DNA from 4 places in the Nocardiopsis coralliicola genome. Region 3 is predicted to be linked to each of the others. Evidence: riboswitches for the same ligand, from Rfam matches in the RefSeq annotation. Region 3 holds a riboswitch; each other region holds the start of a gene.
The links. Region 3 has a riboswitch for cobalamin ahead of ACYVGT_RS11440 ((2Fe-2S)-binding protein). Riboswitches for the same ligand answer to the same signal wherever they lie in the genome.
Positions count from the first base shown of each region.

Region 1: it holds a riboswitch for cobalamin, as region 3 does, so the genes downstream of both, ACYVGT_RS06325 (ABC transporter substrate-binding protein) here and ACYVGT_RS11440 ((2Fe-2S)-binding protein) in region 3, are expected to answer to the same signal.
Region 2: it holds a riboswitch for cobalamin, as region 3 does, so the genes downstream of both, ACYVGT_RS06370 (VWA domain-containing protein) here and ACYVGT_RS11440 ((2Fe-2S)-binding protein) in region 3, are expected to answer to the same signal.
Region 4: it holds a riboswitch for cobalamin, as region 3 does, so the genes downstream of both, ACYVGT_RS06705 (ribonucleoside-diphosphate reductase subunit alpha) here and ACYVGT_RS11440 ((2Fe-2S)-binding protein) in region 3, are expected to answer to the same signal.

Region 1 covers NZ_BAAGXT010000005.1:151,889-156,385, reverse strand. The annotation lists gene ACYVGT_RS06330 (FecCD family ABC transporter permease) at 1-997, opposite strand, end outside; gene ACYVGT_RS06325 (ABC transporter substrate-binding protein) at 1,108-2,100, opposite strand; cobalamin riboswitch at 2,204-2,400, opposite strand; gene ACYVGT_RS06320 (hypothetical protein) at 2,704-2,973, shown strand; gene ACYVGT_RS06315 (DUF6879 family protein) at 2,966-3,577, shown strand; gene ACYVGT_RS06310 (DUF6082 family protein) at 3,658-4,350, shown strand.
Region 2 covers NZ_BAAGXT010000005.1:162,634-167,130, reverse strand. The annotation lists gene ACYVGT_RS06370 (VWA domain-containing protein) at 478-2,658, opposite strand; cobalamin riboswitch at 2,684-2,819, opposite strand; gene cbiE (precorrin-6y C5,15-methyltransferase (decarboxylating) subunit CbiE) at 3,088-4,284, shown strand; gene ACYVGT_RS06360 (hypothetical protein) at 4,363-4,497, opposite strand, start outside.
Region 3 covers NZ_BAAGXT010000012.1:57,563-62,059, forward strand. The annotation lists gene ACYVGT_RS11430 (exonuclease domain-containing protein) at 1-677, shown strand, start outside; gene ACYVGT_RS11435 (TIGR03557 family F420-dependent LLM class oxidoreductase) at 883-1,842, opposite strand; cobalamin riboswitch at 2,049-2,219, shown strand; gene ACYVGT_RS11440 ((2Fe-2S)-binding protein) at 2,406-3,143, shown strand; gene ACYVGT_RS11445 (DoxX family protein) at 3,667-4,017, opposite strand; gene ACYVGT_RS11450 (LLM class flavin-dependent oxidoreductase) at 4,114-4,497, opposite strand, start outside.
Region 4 covers NZ_BAAGXT010000006.1:1,898-6,394, forward strand. The annotation lists gene ACYVGT_RS06690 (NYN domain-containing protein) at 1-1,169, shown strand, start outside; gene ACYVGT_RS06695 (hypothetical protein) at 1,214-1,765, shown strand; gene ACYVGT_RS06700 (HAD family hydrolase) at 2,106-2,741, opposite strand; cobalamin riboswitch at 2,849-3,099, shown strand; gene ACYVGT_RS06705 (ribonucleoside-diphosphate reductase subunit alpha) at 3,232-4,497, shown strand, end outside.

The DNA.
Region 1 (4,497 bases), on a different contig from region 3:
TCGTCCGCCCCTTGGTGGCGTCGCGCCGCATGAGCCAGAGGAAGAACGGCGCGCCGCACAGGGCAGTGAGGATGCCGACGGGGATCTCCTCCGGCGCGGCAACCATCCGCGCGGCGAGGTCGGCGATGATCATGAAGGGGGCGCCGAGCAGCACCGCGACCGGCAGCATGCGCCGGTGGTCGGAGCCGACGAGGAGCCGCGCGATGTGCGGCATCATCAGCCCGACGAACCCGATCGGACCGCACACCGCCACGAGCACACCGGTGACCAGGGACGTCGTCACGAACATCAGGGCGCGGAACCGCTGCACCGGAAGGCCCATCCCGACGGCGATCTCCTCGCCGAGCTGCAGGACGTTGAGCGCGGGGACCGCTGCCGCCACCCCGAGCAGGGCCAGTCCGACCGCGGCCGCGGCGAGCGGCAGCGTCGCCCACGACGTCCCGGCCAGGCCGCCCATCGTCCACCGCTGCACCTGGGCGGAGATGTGCGGGTTGCCGGAGGCCAGGATCGCCAGGCTGGCCGCCGCTTGGCAGACCTGGCCCACCACCACACCCGCCAGGATCAGCCGCATCACCGACATGCGCCCTTGCGTGCGCGCCAGCACGGACACGGCGAAGAGCGTCGCCAGCGCGCCGAGGAACGCCGCGAACGGCAGGGTCAGCGCACCGAAGACGCTGATGCCGGTGACGACCACGGCGACCGCTCCCAGGGTCGCGCCCGAGGAGATGCCGAGCAGCAGCGGGTCGGCGAGCGGGTTGCGGACCAGCGTCTGCAGCACGCCGCCGACCGCGGCCAGCCCCGCTCCCACCAGCGCCGCGAGCAGCACCCGCGGCGCGCGGGCCTTGAGGACGATGGCCTCGTGCGCCGCCGGCCAGTCGGGGGTGACGAGGCCCGGCGCGGCCTGGTGGGCGGCGATGCGCCAGGTGTCGGCGAAGGACACGTCGACCGAGCCCGCGATCACGCCGAACGTGGCCGTGACCGGGAGCGCCGCGAGCAGTACCGGCAGGAGGAGCCCGAGGGGGACGCGGCCGCGCGCCGCGGCACCGCTCCGGCGCGCGGGCGGACCGCCGCGCGGCGCGGGGCCCGCTCCCCTTCGGGCGGTCGCGGTCAGAACGCCTCCGGGTGGAGCTGCTCCGCGACGTCCTCGACGGCGCCGCCGACCCGGTTGCCGACGACGGCCGAGGTCAGCGGCAGTACGGCGAAGCGCTCTTCCTGGACGGCCTCCAGGCCGGACAGCAGCGGATCGTTCTTCACCGCCTCCTGCTTCTCCGCCAGGGGCGTACCGCCGTAGTCGTAGAAGAGGACCGCGTCCGGCTCGCGCTCGGCGGCCTGCTCCACGGAGACGTCGCCGAACACGTCGTCGAGATCGGCGAAGACGTTGCGGCCGCCGGCCGCGGTGACGATCTCGTCGCCGATGCCCGCGCCGCCGGAGGTGAAGATGGTGCCGTCGAGGCTGTCCACGACCAGGACGTCGACCGGCTCGGTGCCTTCCAGGGACTGCTCGACACCGGCGATCTGCTCGTCGATTCCGGCGACGACGTCGTCGGCGCGGTCCTCGACGCCGAAGAGGGTGCCGACGTTGCGGATCTCGGTGGCGACGGTGTCCATGGTGACGTCGCCGGTGCACTGCTCGATGTTGGCGTAGGTGGTCATACCCGCCTCTTCTAGCTGCTCGCGGCCGCGCCCCTCGTTGGCGTCGAACGCGCTGCCGGCGTAGCCGCCGTAGACGAAGTCGGGCTCGGCGGCGAGGATCTCCTCGAACGAGGGGTACTGGTCGGCGAGGACCGGGATGTCCCCGTAGGCGTCCTCGTATTCGGGGAGGACGGCGTCGTCGAGGAAGGCGGTGCCGGCCATCCGGTCCTCCAGCCCGAGGGCGAGCATGACCTCGGTGGTGTGCTGGTTGAGGGTGACGGCCCGCTCCGGCGGCGCGTCGACGGTGACCTCGTTCCCGCACTCCTGCACGGTGACCGGGAAGCCGTCGGCTGCCGCGCTCTCGCCGGGGGCATCCCCTGCGCCGCAGCCGGCGAGGAACAGGGCGGCGCCGGCGGCAAGGGCGGGCGGGGCGAGGCGGCGGGGGGCGAGGCGGGCGGATCGGTGCACGTCTGGTCCTCTTCCGGGAGTCCGGACGCGGTGCTCCGAGGCGTCGCGCGGGATGCGGCCGGCTTCCCGGCACACCCCGGGCCCACCCGGGGTCCGCGCCCCTGGTCGACGATCGCGACGGGTCAGTCTCCTGACTCCCGGATCACCGCCTCGTCCGGCCTTCCCGCGCTCCGCGCAGTGGCCTCCGTCGGACTCGGCTCCCCGGTCACAGTGGCGGGACCGTGCCGGATTCACACCGGCTTCCTGGCTCCCGTCGCTCCCTCACCCTAGACGCGGCAAACCAGCCCAGACCGGTCGGGGCGCGGAGAACCCCGCCAGGCCCGCGGTCCAATGGCCGGGGAGCCCTGGTGCGGGTTCCACCCGATACGGCTCGTTCCCCACCGGAGCAGCCGGCCCGAACCGAACCCCCCCCCGGTGCCGTTTTCCGGGAATGACCGCCCACTCCAGGCGGAGCCGCCGGTCATTCCTTGTTTTCCAGGGATTCCAATGCCGCAATTGCTTGAATGGACGTTCGAGACATGTGGCGATCATTCTTGTGTGGCGATCGCCCCATCGGGGCACTGTGGTTGTACACCCGCGACGCTGTCCGCAAGGAGACCCCCGATGAACAGGCCCTGGGAGATCGATCCCACCGCCGCATTCCAGCGGCGATTGGGGAAATCCGCACTCGAACTCGGCGAGAGCAGGACCACGCCGGACTGCCCCGATCTGTGGGAGTTGAGCAATGGCGATGTGGCCGTGGTGGGCCGCGACGCGACCGATCTCTACGCCCACCGCCTCCCCGAAGGATTGAGTGTCGGCACAGACGAGCGCCTCGTCGTGATACCCGGCGCTATGCTCCGCGCCGCGAAGAAGGACATCCCGGATGCATGACCGCTTCGCCTCCCTCTCCGGCCGGACTCTGGACCGGCCGGAGTACCACGCTGACCTGGCGCGGGAATTCGCCGCGCACTCCGGAACCCTCTGGAAGCTGGAGCGCGCCCAGCACTTCTCCGAGGTCGGCGATCCCGCGTGGGATGCCTTCCTGGCGGGCGACTGGGAACGGGTGCTCGCGCTGTTCGAGCTGGATCGGGAGCCAGCGGCGCAGGAGGTCGCCGCCGAAGCGGAGCGCGGAGCCGAGCTGCGGCGCCTGCGCCTCGTGGAGCACCCACCGAGCCCCTACCTCCGCTGGGAGATGCACAGCCTCCGGGTCTTCTCCGAGAGCGGGCGCCACATCAGGGTTCTCGACGCGGCGAAGGCCGCCGGCCACGAGACGGGCGGCCCCCTGCCCGAACTCCTGATCCTCGGCGCAACCCTGCTCTACAACGTCCGCTATACGGAAGACATGGAACCCATCGGCGCCGTCCGCATTGACGACCCCGCGGCGGTTCACGACATGGAAGTCCTGGTCGCCGGCCTCTACGACCGGGCCGAGCCCGTCCAGGAGTACTTTGCGCGAGAAATCGCCCCCCTGGGCCCACCGGACCCGCCTCAGTGACTCGACTCCCCCGCTCCAGCACCGCCGCCCGATCCGTCCGCTCCGCGTACCAGTCCGACACGGGAGCACTGCGGCGGTCCATGATCGCTGCGCTCAGCACCGTGGTGATCGCGGCGGCAGCACTGGTGGTGGCGTCACCCCTTGGGCTTTCTGTATTCCGCGGTTCTGATGGGGAATGGCAGCGTCTCAGCGCAATTGGGCAGACGTACGGGGCCATTTCTGCACTGATCGCCGCAATCGCCCTCGCCGGAGTGATCGCCACCCTGGTTCTGCAGTCCCGAGAGAATCGGCGCGCCGTCCAGGAATCACGCCGCCAGGCGATGAGCGACCTGCTGATGATGGCGATGGACGATCCCGACCTGGACGAATGCTGGGGCCCGGTCCCCACCGCTGAAGACGCGAAGACGCGGCGCCAGCAGCTCTACGTCAACATGATCGTCACTCAGTGGGGCGTCTCCTACGAAACCGGCGCCATGCCGGAGAAGCGGCTCCGTGCGGTGGCACGGGAGATGTTCTCCGCCCCTCCGGGCCGCGCCTACTGGGAAGCGGCGCGGGAGCAGCGCCTCGCGGTCGTCACCGAGGGCCGCCTGGGACGCTTCAACCGCATCCTGGACGAGGAGTTCCACCGGACCCCGCCGCTTCGTCCGGCAGCGCCGGTGACGCGGCACCCTCGGCTCCCGCACGCCGTCGGCATCGCCGGGCTTGCCGTGGGGGCCGCTGCCGCGGCCGGGTACATCGTCCAGCGCGCGGTGCGGCGGCGCCCCCTGTCGTGAACGCTCCAGGGGGACGGTGAAGCCGCAGCCCCGGGCACTCGGCTGAATCCCCGGGGCTGCGGCGGCGCCCGCAGCCCCGGGCACACCGGCTCAGCGCTGCCGCTGCCCAGCCACGCCGCGATCCGGTGCACAGCCGGCTGGCGGGAC
Region 2 (4,497 bases), on a different contig from region 3:
CCCTGGGATTCGACGGCCCTGGGGCCTCGGACCCGAGGCCGCGGGCGTCCGGACGTTCGCGGGGACTGCCCGGTGGACGCGCATCCGGGGCCCGACCATCGCCGGCGGTGCGGTGGCGCGGCAGATCGGCGCTGCCGCCGGCGGGCACCGCTCGGCCGCTGATGCCTGCGTGGGGTCTGCAGCAGCCCTGGATTGCTGGGGACGCCGACCGTTCTCCGACCGCGACCCCGCGGCCACCGGCGCCCCAGGGCCTCTCCGTCTCAGCAGCCGCACGGAAGCGGGAGCCCTCTGCGGCTCCACGGTGACCTGCCGCGGAGGTCTCGGATACCCGCACGGCAGGCGCGGCCGCGCCGCGCCTGGCGGGGACAGCGGTCCGGCGGCGCGTCTCGGGAACCGCGCCGCCCGCGGAACGCCGCACCGCCGCGCGGACAGCCGCCGCGGAAGCCGGGAACACCCGTGGCCGCGCCGCCCGCACGGTCATGCCGCACCGCCCATGGCCGTCGGCCCGCCGGCGCGGTCGGCGGCAGTGCCGCGGTGGACGGCAGCGCCCAGCGCGGCAGCGTCGACCTCGGCGACCGGGAGGTGGTCGGCGCCGAGGCGGGTGGCCAGGTTCGCGGCCAGGCCCAGCCGCAGCGGGCCGGCTTCGCCGTCGACGACGACCGAGGTGACGCCCATGCCCGCGACGTGGTCGGCGGCCTGGAGCGCGCGGGCGACGGCGCCGCGGCCGCCGGTGGCCCTGCCGTCGGTGACCAGGATCAGCAGCGGCCGCATCCGCGGGTCGCGCAGCCGCTCGCGGCGCAGCACCCGCGCCGACTCCAGCAGTCCCTCCGCGACCGGCGTTCGGCCGCCGGCGGGCAGTGCGTCGAGCCGGGCCGCGGCGATGTCGACCGAGCGGGTCGGCGGCAGCGCCAGCTCGGCGCTGCTGCCGCGGAAGGTGACCAGGCCGACCTTGTCGCGCCGCCGGTAGGCGTCCAGCAGCAGCGACAGGACCGCGGTCTTCACCGCCGCCATGCGCTTGCGCGCGGCCATGGAGCCCGAAGCGTCGACGCAGAACAGGACGAGGTTGGCCTCCTGCCCCTCGCGGACGGCAACCCGCAGGTCGCCCGGCCGGATCTGCAGGGGCCGCCCGCCCGGGGCGCCGCCCGGCTCGGAGGCGGTGTCTCCGCCGGATCCGGCCCGCGGACGCGTCGCGGCGGTGCGCACCGTCTCCACCAGGTGGATCGCCGACCCGCTCCCGGCTCCGGGCTCCACGGCGCCGACCCGGCGCCCGCGGGTGCCCCGGGCACGACTGCGGCGGCCGTCAGCGCCGGCGCCGGTGCCGCGCGCCGTGAAGGTGCGCGGGCGGTACGGCTTCTCCGCGGCGACCGGTGCCGCGCCGGGAGCGGGCTGCTGGCCGGCCTCCTCCTCGGGCTCGGAGGTGTCGCCGGACGGGGTGTCGGGCGGGGTGTCGTTGTCCGCTCCGGGACCGTTCTCCGGTGCCGGGGCCTGGGGGCCGCTGTCCTCCTCGCCTCCGTCCGAGGACTCCTGCTCGCTGCCCTCCGGGGCCTCCGGCGGCGCTGAGTCGTCGGGGCCGCCGTCCGGGCGGTCGGGCTCCGGCTCGGGCTGCGGCGGGTCGGGCTCGGGCTCGTCGTCGCCGAGGATGCGGTCGAGCAGCTCCTCGTCCAGGCCGGGGGCGTCGAACGGGGCGCGGCGGCGCCGGTGCGGCAGAGCCAGCAGGGCGGCGCGGCGGATGTCGGCACGAGTGACGGCGCCGCGGCCCTCCCAGGCAGCGTGCGCGACAGCGGTGCGGGCGGTGACGAGGTCGGCGCGGAGCCCGTCGACCTCGAACGCGGCGCATACCTCGGCGATCTTGGTGAGGGCGGCATCGGACAGCCGGACCGTGCGCACGGCGTCCCGCGCGGCGGCGATCCGCTCGGCCAGCGCCTTCTCGGCCGGCCGGTAGCGCTCGGTGAACGCCTCCGGCTCGGCGTCGAACGCCATCCGGCGCCGCACCACCTCGACGCGCGCGGCCGGGTCGGCCGGCGCGGCGACCTCGACGGTGAGACCGAAGCGGTCGAGGAGCTGCGGGCGGAGCTCGCCCTCCTCGGGGTTCATGGTGCCGATGAGCTGGAAGCGCGCCGGGTGCTCGACGGAGAAGCCGTCCCGCTCGACCGACGCGCGCCCGGTCGCGGCGGCGTCCAGAAGCAGGTCCACGAGGTGGTCGTGGAGGAGGTTGACCTCGTCGACGTAGAGCAGGCCGCGGTGGGCTTTGGCGAGCAGGCCGGGCTCGTAGGCGACCTGGCCGCGGGAGAGGGCCTGTTCGAGGTGGAGGGAGCCGAGGACGCGGTCCTCGGTGGCGCCGACCGGAAGTTCGACCAGGCGCACCGGCCGGCTCTCCACCGGCGTGCCGGGCTCGAAGGGGCCGTCCGGCGAGGTCTGGGCGGGGTCGCCGGGGTCCACCGAGAAGCGGTCGCCCTGGTAGACGCCGATGGCGGGGAGGAGAGGGGCGAGCGCGCGGGCCGCGGTCGACTTGGCGGTGCCCTTCTCGCCGCGCACCAGCACGCCGCCGATCTCCGGGGAGACACTGGTCAGGGCGAGGGAGAGGCCGAGGTCGTCGAGCGGCTCGGTGTCGCAGCCGACGATCGCGGAAAACGGATAGGGCGATGCCCGCAATGGCATGGGAGGCTCCCGCTCGTTGCGCCATGGGTGGAACAGGCGCGGGGCCGGTCTTCGGACTGGCCGGGTCCCCTGTCAAGGGGCCCAGTTCACCGCAGCGGGCCTGTGCCGGACTCTCACCGGCTTCCCAGATTCTCCCCTTCGCGCCGCATCTCCCGCCCGTCCTCCGGGACGGTACGAAAGGTGGGCGATCGGGGCACCCCACGCCTCCGCCACGATAACGTCAGGGCCATGACGGCTGATCAGCGCCCTCCCCTCCCCGCCGGCGGCACCGGGAACGCCGCCGCAAAGACGCAGGAAGCAGCGGAGGCCGGGGCGGCGCAGGACGCTCGCGGCAGCGCCGGCAGCGCAGGGTGCGCCGCGGGGACCTCACCGGAACCCGGCCGCGGACCTGCCGCAGCCGGAGACTCCTCGGAAGCGGGGGACGCCGCGGTGACCGTGATCGGCATCGGAGCGGACGGCTGGGCGGGCCTGCCCGAGCGGCTGCGCCGGCGTGTGCTCGGCGCCGGTGCCGTGCTGGGCGGCCGCCGCCACTTGGCGATGCTGCCGGACTCCCCCGGCCAGGACCGGCGCCCCTGGCCGTCACCGCTGCGCGAAGGGCTGCCGCACCTGCTCGGCGCGGTGCACGGGCGCTCCGTGGTCGCGCTGGCTTCGGGCGACCCGCTGGTGTCGGGGATCGCGACCGCGCTCATCGACCTGCTCGGACCGGACGCCGTCGAGGTGGAGCCGGCCCTGTCGTCAGTGGCGCTCGCGCGGGCGCGGATGCGCTGGCCGGCGGAGCGCTGCACCGTCGTCACCCTGGTCGGACGCGACCCTCGCCTGGTGTTGCGGCACCTTTCCCCGGGGCACCGGCTGCTGGTGCTGTCCGCGGACGCGTCGACCCCGGCCGGCGTCGCCCGCCTGCTCGACTCCGCGGGCTACGGGGCAAGCACGCTCACGGTACTCGGCGACCTGGGTGCGGACCGGGAGTCGCGCACGTCGGGCACCGCGTCGGACTGGGCTGCGGCGCCCCCGGAGCTGCCCGCACTGCACGTGCTCGCGGTGGAGTGTGCCGGGCCGCCGGCGTACGGACTGCTGGCGGGGCTTCCGGACGACGCGTTCGAGCACGATGGGCAGCTGACCAAACGCGACCTGCGCGCCTCGGCGCTGGCCCGGCTGGCGCCGGCGCCCGGTGCCCACCTGTGGGACATCGGCGCGGGCTCGGGCGCCGTCGGTATCGAGTGGATGCGGTCCCACCCGGCCTGCACGGCAACGGCAGTCGAGGCCGACGCCGGCCGCGCCGCCCGCATCGCCCGCAACGCGGGCCGCCTCGGTGTGCCCGGCCTCCAGGTCGTCCAGGGCCGGGCTCCCGGCTTGCTGCCGGACCTCCCCGCCCCGGACGCCGTCTTCATCGGCGGCGGCGCCACCCGCCCGGGCGTCCTCGACACGTGCCTGGACGCGCTCCTTCCGGGCGGCCGCCTCGTCGTCCACGGCGTCACCCTGGAAACCGAACAGCTCCTCGCCGCTGCCTTCCGGAGCCACGGCGGCGACCTCACCCGCATCGCCGTGGAAACCACCGCCCCCATCGGCGCCTTCACCGGGTGGACGCCGTCCCGGACGGTGACGCAGTGGTCGTGGGTGAAGGGGTAGCCCTGCTGGACGGGCGCTTCCCGCCGGCGCCCAGGACACCGGGGCCACCGCGCCTAGACCTGGCGCCTGCGCGGCCGGTCAGAGGGATGCGGCCCCGACCAGGACCAGAACCGCGGCGGCGACCGCGCCGGTGATCGCGAAGGCGAGCCGGTAGGGGTGCCGCTCGGCCCAGGGGAGGAGCCCCGGATACGTCTCGGCGAACCGGCGGGGGTC
Region 3 (4,497 bases):
TCGAGACGACCGGCGTGGACGTGGAGACCGACCGCGTGGTCACCGCAGCGGTCATCCGCATCGACCCCGCCACCGGCGACACCCGCACGCGCACCTGGCTGGCCGATCCGGGCGTGGAGATCCCCGCCGAGGCGACCGCGGTGCACGGCATCTCCACCGAGCAGGCGCGCGCCGAGGGGCGGCCCGCGGACGAGGTGGTGCGCGAGATCGGCGCGGAACTCGCCGAGCTGACCGACAAGGAGATCCCGATCGTCGCGTTCAACGCGGCCTTCGACCTCACCCTCATCGACCGCGAGATGGCGCGGCACGGCGACTCCACCGACTTCGGCGGGCGCATGCGGGTGGTCGACCCGATGGTGCTGGACCGCCAGGTCGACCGGTACCGGCGCGGCTCGCGGACACTGGTCGACGTCTGCGCGCACTACGAGATCCGGCTGGCTCCGGGCGAGGCGCACGGCTGCGAGGCGGACGCGCTCGCCGCGGCGCGACTGGCTTGGCGGCTGGGGTCCACCCGCCCCGAGCTCGCCGCGATGACCGCCGACGACCTGCACCAGGCGCAGCGGCTCTGGCGTTCGGAGCAGGCCGCCTCCTTCGAGGCGTACCTGCGCCGCTCGAAGGACCCAGGCGCCGTCATCGAACGGGCCTGGCCCCTGGTCCCCCGCCCCGCCGCCGACTGAGTTTCCCCACCCTGTGGACGGAGCGGCGCCACGGCACACGGGCGCCGGTGCGCCCCGCTGACGGAATCCCCTCCAGGGGGCGGGACACGCTCTCGACCGGGGCCCGGAGGGCGCGGCAGGTGCTCAGCGCTGCGCTGCTGCCGTGCCGCCGGCCGGACGGGCAGAGCGGGCGCCGTCCGCCGGGGCGCTCCCCGACCGGCCCTCCTCAGGCCAGCGCGCGGAGCGGCTCAGCGAGTTCAGCGGTGTAGAAGTCCAGGAAGGCGTCGACGTCGCCGCCTGCGTTGAGCAGTGCGAGGCGGTCGTAGCCGGCCTCCGCGAACCGGGACACCTGGGCGACGTGCTCCGCGGCGTCGGGCCCCGCGGAGACCATGCCTGCGACGTCGTCCACCGTCACCGCCGCCGATGCGGCGTCGAAGTTCACCGGGTTCGGAAGCTCCGCCATCACCTTCCACCCGCCGGCCGCGAACCGGATCATCTCGCGCGCCCTTCGCAGCGCCTCGTCCCGGTCCGGCCCCACGGCCAGGGGCACCTCGTTGTAGCGGGCGCCGCCCCCGCCCGCACGGGCATACACCTCGGCGATGTCGGAGCGCGGCTCGTTGGCGAAGAGTGCGTCCCCGTGTTCGGCGGCGAGCTCGGCGGCACGCGGGCCGCCCGCCGCGACCACGATCTCCGGCGGCGTGTCCGGCAGATCGAAGACCCGCGCGTCCTCCAGCGTGATGTGCTCGCCGTCGAAGGAGTGGTAGCCGCCGGACCAGAGCAGCCGGATGACGTGCAGCGCCTCCTCCAGCATCCGGTGGCGGATGTGGACGGGCGGCCACCCCAGCCCCACGACGTGCTCGTTCAGCCGCTCCCCCGCGCCGACCCCGAGGAAGTGCCGTCCTTGGGCGAGCAGCGCGACCGTCGCCGACGCCTGCGCCACCAGCGCCGGGTGGTAGCGGAGGGTCGGGCAGGTGACACCCGTGCCGAGCCGGATGCGCTCGGTCCGCTCGGCGATCGCCGCCAGCACCGACCAGGCGAACGGCGAGTGGCCCTGGCTGTCGAGCCAGGGATGGAAGTGGTCGCTGATCTCCACGAAGTCCAGGCCCGCCTCCTCGGCCCGCACTGCCTGCCGGACGAGTTCCCGGGGCCCGTACTGCTCCGCCATGAGCTTGAGTCCGAACTGCACCGTGCCACCTCCGTGCTCGCTGCGTCTGTGCCCGCGCACGCCGGGACGGCTCCCGGCATGCGGCGGGCGGCCTCGGGGTGGCCGTAACCGGTGCGCCCCGCGGCTAACACGGGGAGGCGCAGGGTTGGGGAAATACTGACCGTGCGATCATGTGGCTGCGCGGCCGGACGTGGCCGGGCAGCACACACCGTGCACCGAGAGGTGCAGTACCGAACAGCAACGACGGCGGAGACGAGGAAGCCGGTGCGAATCCGGCGCGGTCCCGCCACTGTGAGTCGGAGAGCCGGTCCCCGCAGACGCCACCGCCGCCGGGCGGGAAGGCAGGGACCGCGCGATGACCCGCGAGCCAGGAGACTCACCGCCGTCGTCCTCGACACCCGGGGCGGATCTCCCCGCGAGAGGATGGCACGCATGGACGCACGGATGAGGCCACCGGTCTGCTCCGCGTCCGGCCGCCGGCCGGGCCGAGGCGACACGGAAGGACCTGCCGCCCCATGCCGTACACAGCGCCGCCCCGGAAGGCACCGGCCCGGACCCCAGGGCCCCGCCCGCACCAGGACCTGATGGGCCGGTCACGCGGCGGCTCCGCAGCAGCAGCACTCACCGATGCCGCGTCGCTCGGCGGCTTCTTCTCAGCCGTCCCCGCAGAAGCGGGGACGGGCCGGCCGGTCGAGGCGCTGTGGAGCCGCGCCGAACTGGTCCCGCGGATCGCCGCCACCCGGCGGGCGTTCGCCGAACGCGCCGGGGTGGGGGTGGCGAGGGTGGAGCCGCGGGTCGCGGCGTCCGTGCTGTTCCAGAGTGTCGCCGCGCGCCTGCTCAGCCCGGCGGTGGCGACGGCGGCACTGCACGGCGCCGTCCCGGACCCCGCCGCGCTGCGGTGGGCGGATCCCGCGGGCGGCCCGCTGCAGCTCCTGGTGGCCGGCGGCCCCGGCGATGTCGCGCACGGCCGCGGGCCCCGCGCGGTCGGCGCGGCGGTGGCGCGGTTCTACGTGGCGGGGCTGCTGGCGCCGGCGTCGACGGCCTTCCGCGCCGCAGCCCCCGTCTCGCCGACCGTGCTGCGCGGCAACGCGGCCTCCTCGGTCGCCGCGGCAGCCGAGATGGTGGCCCGGCAGCGCCCCGAGGCCGCCGGAGCCGCGGAAGCGGTCGCACGGGCCGTCCTCGCGGACGCCGACCTTGCCGACGCGATCGACTGGCACGCACCGCTCAGCGCCTCCCCTCCGACCCCCTACCAGCGGCGCAGCTGCTGCCTCTACTACCGGCTGCCGGGCATGGGCACCTGTGGAGACTGCGTGCTGCGGTGACGCGCTGCCGCCGCGGGCCCGCGCTGCTCCGGCGCTCTACCCGTGGCTGGCGGCGCGAGGATGGCCGAACCCTCGGGGTGGTCGGCGGGAGCCAGGCGACCGCGGGTTCGGCGTAGAGCACCAAGGCAGCGGGCGGCTTCGTCGGCGGTCTTTCCGCTCTGTCCCGCCGCTCCCGGCCGCTGCGCGGCCAGAGTTTCCACTGTTCGCGGGCTGGAGCGGACGGGACGGCTCGGAGCGCAGGCTCCCGCGCCCAGGTGGCCCGGGTGGCAGCTGGTCAGTGCGTCGGACAAGCGCAACAGCGGCCGGCGAAGCCGCCCTTGCCTTTAACGCCGTGGGCCTGCCCCGCGACCAGCACAACCCCGGCCGCTGCCGCGCCGGCAGCGGCCGCCCTTCCCGGTCCGCGTCAGGCCCTCGTCGTCTTCGTCATTCGGCTGACCCCAGGTTGCGGTGCGACGCGGGCCATGGTGCCGGCCCCGGCCGGTCGGCGGTCCGTGCCGGGCCGGCCGGTGCCAGCGCGTCCGGGTCAGACCACCGCGAGGGTGAACGCGAAGACGGCGGCGCAGATCGCCAGCATCCCGAGACTGGCGGTGAAGTTGCGGCCGAAGTCCCGGACCCGGATGTGCGCGCCCGCCGCAAGCACGAAGTAGACGGTGAGCGCGCCCGCCGTCAGCACCGCCAGCGGCGGAAACCAGACGCCGGCGACCAGGCCCGCAGCAGCGGCGAACTTGATCGGCGGGAACACCCACGCGAGCCGCTGCGGGAACCGGACCGATTCCAGGCACGCCTGGATGAAGGCCGCCGGCTTGATGCAGAGCACCGCATCCGCAAGCTGGATCGCCGCCAGGACTGCGAGCGGCCACCACGGTTCGATCATTGCGGGTCACCCTTCCTCACTCGTGCGCTCTCCTTCAGTCCTGGAGACACCGCGGGGAAGGGTTCTGTGACAGCGGGCACCGGACGTCCGCCTGCGCTAGAGCGCTCGTGCGGCGATCACCGCGTCGACCTCGGCAACGCTGGTCACCTCCGGGAACTGCTCCAGCCACCAGGTCGCGCCGGCCGCGCGGAAGGGCTCGGGGTCAGCGCCGGGCGGGCCGCCGACGGCCACTGCGTAGCCGTCGAGTCCGCCGCGCTGCTCAGCGACGGCGGCGAGCATGGCGCGCAGCCCATCGGGGTCGGTCTCTGGGCAGATGCAATCGAACCGGGCGGCGCGCCGCAGCGGTCCGGGGTTCACCGACTGCGCCCCGATCCAGACCGGGATGCGCGGACGCTGCACGGGCCGGGGCAGGAACCGCAGGCCGTCGACCGTGTAGTGGCCGCCGACGTGGTGCACGTCCGCACCGGTCCAGAGCCGGTC
Region 4 (4,497 bases), on a different contig from region 3:
CGCTGCTCTCCGGCGGCGCGCCGGCCGCCGAGCCTGCCGCGGAGACCACGGCGCCCCTCGCCAACGGGCACGGCCACTCCGCCCCGGACACCGAGCGGCGCGCGGTCACCGCGCACCCCGGCGTCCGGCCCGAGCCCGCCGGCGGTGAAGCGGTGTTCGCCGCGAGCGGTGCGCAGAGCGGCGCCGGCGTGGGCGGGTCGGCCATGGAGCAGCTCCAGGCGATGCGCCGCAGCATCGCCCAGCAGCGCGGCGGCGACCACCTCGCGCCGCAGCCCGATGCCGGCGCGGCCCCCTCCGGCCCGATCGACGCCAACGGCTTCCCGACCGGGCCCCGCCCGTCGCACGCCGCGCACAACCAGACCCACCCGGGCCTGCAGAATCCGCAGGCCCCCCAGGGGCCTCCGGGGCACCAGGGCCACACCGGGCACAACCCGAGTCTCGGCGGCGCGCACAACCCGGCCACCGGCGGCCACCCGTCGATGGCGGCCGCAACCGGCCCGCAGCCGTCGTTCGGGGCGCCGCCGCAGCCGGTCCAGCAGCCGGTGCAGCCCGCCCCGCCGGAGCACCCGCATCCTCCGACAGGGGCGCACCCGTCGCTGGCCCAGCACGGCCCGCCGCCCGGTCCGGGGGCGCCGGGCCAGCGGCCGCCGGGGTACGAGCACGAGGCTCCACCGGGCCGGCCGGGGCCGCCCGATCCCCGGTACGGGCCGTCGACCGGGGAGAACCCCGGGTTCGGGGGTAACACCGGACCAAACCCTACTTTTGGGGCCAGTACGGAGGGTGATCCCTCCCTGGGCGCGCTGGGAGCAGCACAGCACCCGGCCACCGCCACTGGCCCCCGACTCCGGCCACGGGTCCAGCACGGGCCCTACACCGACGCCGTCCCCCGCGCCGACTTCGGCCGCCCCGGGGGCGGCGCCGCTGGAACACTCGACGATGCCGTGAATGTCGCGCTCCGCGAGGGGAACGATTTCGCCGAGTCCGTCGCGCGCGACGCCCCCGCCCTGTGGGTGGAGGCGGTCCTGGCGCGCCGCCCGCGGATGCCGTCCGACCTGGAGGCGCGCCTCCTGCAGGGGTCGACACTGCCGATCGACTTCCTGCTCCGCGACGAAGTCCGCGAGGCGCTGCGGCGGGGATTCTGGGACGCCCTCGGGCGCGCCCGCGAATGACGCGCGGGCGGCCGGGGCGCGGTGAGGACCGAGGGAGGCTGGCAGTGACACGGGTGACGACGGCCGATCTGGACCGCCTGGAATTCCGCGCCGTGCAGTCCGGTGATCACGCCGCGGTCGCCGCAGAGCTACTCGCGCTCGCCAACGCGGTGGACGCCGACTCCGAGATCTCCCGCGCCGAACTCTTCGTCCGCGCCGGCGAGCAGTGGGAGATGGCCCAGGAGGCCGAGCGGGCGGCGGGCGCCTACCAGCGGGCGATCGACGACGGCGGCACCACCATCATCGACGCGCGCGCCCTCCTCGCCGGCGCGCTGCTCGAACTCGACCGCGGCCCCGACGCGCAGGCGCAGCTGGCGCGGCTGCACCGGGAGGGCCCGCGGAACCTGCCCACCTTCATCCACATCACCGAAACCCTGCAGGCGCACGGCGACCTTGCGGCGGCGCAGGAGTGGGCGACGCTCGGTGTGGAGCGCTTCCGGCACCAGGACGTCTCCCCGTTCGTGCACGACCTGCTGATGGAGCTGCTGCGGATCCGCTTCCGCATCCGGGTCGACCTGGGTCTGGACGAGGACGCCCTGGACCGGATGCTGGACTAGGCCCGGCCGCGCTGCGCCCTGGCCCGCGCCCCGCTGCGGCGTCCTCGACCGGCGGCCGAGCGGAACGACGGATTCACCCCGGCTCCCGCCGAGCCGGCGCGCCCGCAGCACCGCACGCGGTGGACGCCCGCTTCCGGAAGACACCCGGCCCCGGCTACCGGGGCAGGGGTGTCGGGTGGCTCACTGTCCTGCTGCTCTTCTCGCCCGGGCGCGCCCTCGCGGCGTTCTCCTCAGCCGGGAAGGCGAGGAGGAAAAGCGCCCGCCTGGCCTTCCCCGCCGGTCGTGCGACGGGGGCATCCGGCGGTACCGCTCGCGGTGGACGCCGCCTGCCCCACGCGCCCTAGGCCGCCAGCGAGCGGCCGAGCGCGTACGCCTCGGTGAGGCTGCGGCCCCGATAGGACGCCGTGGCCAGACCTGCCACGTGGTCGTCCCCGTTCACCGCGACCGAGCTGGGGACGTGCCGGAACAGCGGCGCGTCCGACATCGAGTCGCCGTAGGCCGTGCACGCCGCGAGCGGTATCCCCGCCGCGCGGCGGAACCGCTCGGCGATGTCCACCTTGTCCTCCGGGCGCAGGATGCCCCCCGGGGCCGGCGGCCCCGGGAACGGCGGACCGGGAAAGGCCGACGCGGCGACCGTGTCGAAGCCGAACGCGGTGAGGCGGCGTGCGTAGAAGTCCGGCGACATGGTGATGACCATGGAGTGCTCGCCGCGGTCGCGGATGTCGGCGCACACCCCGGCGATGCCGTCGAGGAAGGGCCCGGCCGTGAACGCCGCGGCCACGTGCTCCTCGGTGAGGCCGCGCCAGATCCCGAACAGCTCCGCGGAGAAGGCGCGGGTATCGATCTCTCCGGCGGCCAACCGCTGCTCCAGCACAGTGAGGGCCGGGGTGGTACCAGTGACGCGGGCGATCTCGAGCGACGCCGTGGTGCCGTGCAGGAGGGTGCCGTCCAGGTCGAAGATGTGGAGTCGCGTCATCGCCGCGGAGCCTAGCGCCCGGCCGCCCCGGAGGCAATCCCCAACGCCGCCGCGCCGCGGTGAGAATCCACGATCTTGCGGTGTTCGCGGAGTGGATACCCAAGATGTAGTATCGCTGCGCCGATGGTTCGCGACCGGGGCTGCCCCCCGGAAGCGACGAGAGAGGGAACCCGGTGCGAGTCCGGGACTGCCCCGCAGCGGTGAGCGGGAAGCCGCGCCGGCGCCTTGTGGCGGCGGCGCTCCGACATCCGCCAGAGCACTGGGCGCACGGCGCCTGGGAAGCGGCGGAGATGAGGCGGGACGGTTCGGCCGTCCCACGCCCGCGAGTCCGAAGACCTGCCATCGGTGTGCGCCGCGCGCACGCAGTACGGGGCCTCGAGGGAGGGCGTCGTGCATCGGGGGAACCGGCCGTGCCCGCACGGTCCGGACTGCTTCGCCGTTGCGCCCGCTCGCGGCCCCTCCGGTCGACGACTAGGTGGTTGGAGCGAGCATGACCCTCGACATTCCGAGCGCGTCCGCGGACGCACCCGGTGATCCGTCCGCGCGGATCGGCAGCGAGGTCCGCGAGGCGAGTACCGGGCTGGCCGGCGTATCGGCCGATGCGGTCATCGCCGAGGCCCAGCGCGGCCTCTTCCCCGGCATCAGCGACGCCGAGCTCGAACTCGCCCTGATCATGGCCGCCCGCAGCCACGTCGAAGACGACCCCGACTACTCCCACCTCGCCGCCCGACTCCTGCTCGGCACGCTGCGCCGGGAAGCCCTGTCCTTCGTCTCCGGCTTCCCCGACAGCGCCGGCCAGACCGCGATGGCCGAGCGCTACCCCGGCTACCTGGCGGACTACGTCGCCGCCGGTGTCCGGATCGGCCAGCTCGACCCGGAGCTGCAGAAGTTCGACCTGGAGCGCCTCGGTGCCGCCCTGCACCCCGAGCGCGACCTGCAGTTCACCTTCCTCGGCCTGCAGACCCTCTACGACCGCTACTTCCTGCACAGCGAGGGCACCCGCTACGAGCTGCCGCAGGCGTTCTTCATGCGCGTCGCCATGGGACTGGCACTCAACGAGGACGACCGCGACGGCCGCGCGATCGAGTTCTACGAGCTGCTCTCCTCGTTCGACTTCATGGCCTCCACCCCCACCCTCTTCAACGCCGGCACCCGCCACGCCCAGCTGTCGTCCTGCTTCCTCACCACCGTCGACGACGACCTCTCCGCCATCTTCAAGGGCATCTCCGACAACGCGCTGCTCTCCAAGTACTCCGGCGGCCTCGGCAACGACTGGACCCCCGTCCGCGGCATCGGCGCCCGCATCCGCGGCACCAACGGCCAGTCCCAGGGAGTCGTCCCGTTCCTGAAGGTCGCCAACGACACGGCGGTGGCGGTCAACCAGGGCGGGCGCCGCAAGGGCGCGGTGTGCGCGTACCTGGAGACGTGGCACATCGACGTCGAGGAGTTCCTCGACCTGCGGAAGAACACCGGGGACGAGCGGCGGCGGACGCATGACATGAACACGGCGAACTGGGTGCCGGACCTGTTCATGCAGCGGGTGGAGGCCGACGCGAAGTGGACGCTGTTCTCGCCGGACGAGGTGCCGGACCTGCACGACCTCTACGGGGCGGAGTTCGCCGCCCGCTACACCCGCTACGAGCGGGCCGCGGAGGCCGGCGAGATCGCGGTGTACCGGACGGTGCGGGCCGTCGACCTGTGGCGGCGGATGCTCACCATGCTGTTCGAGACCGGGCACCCCTGGATCACCTTCAAG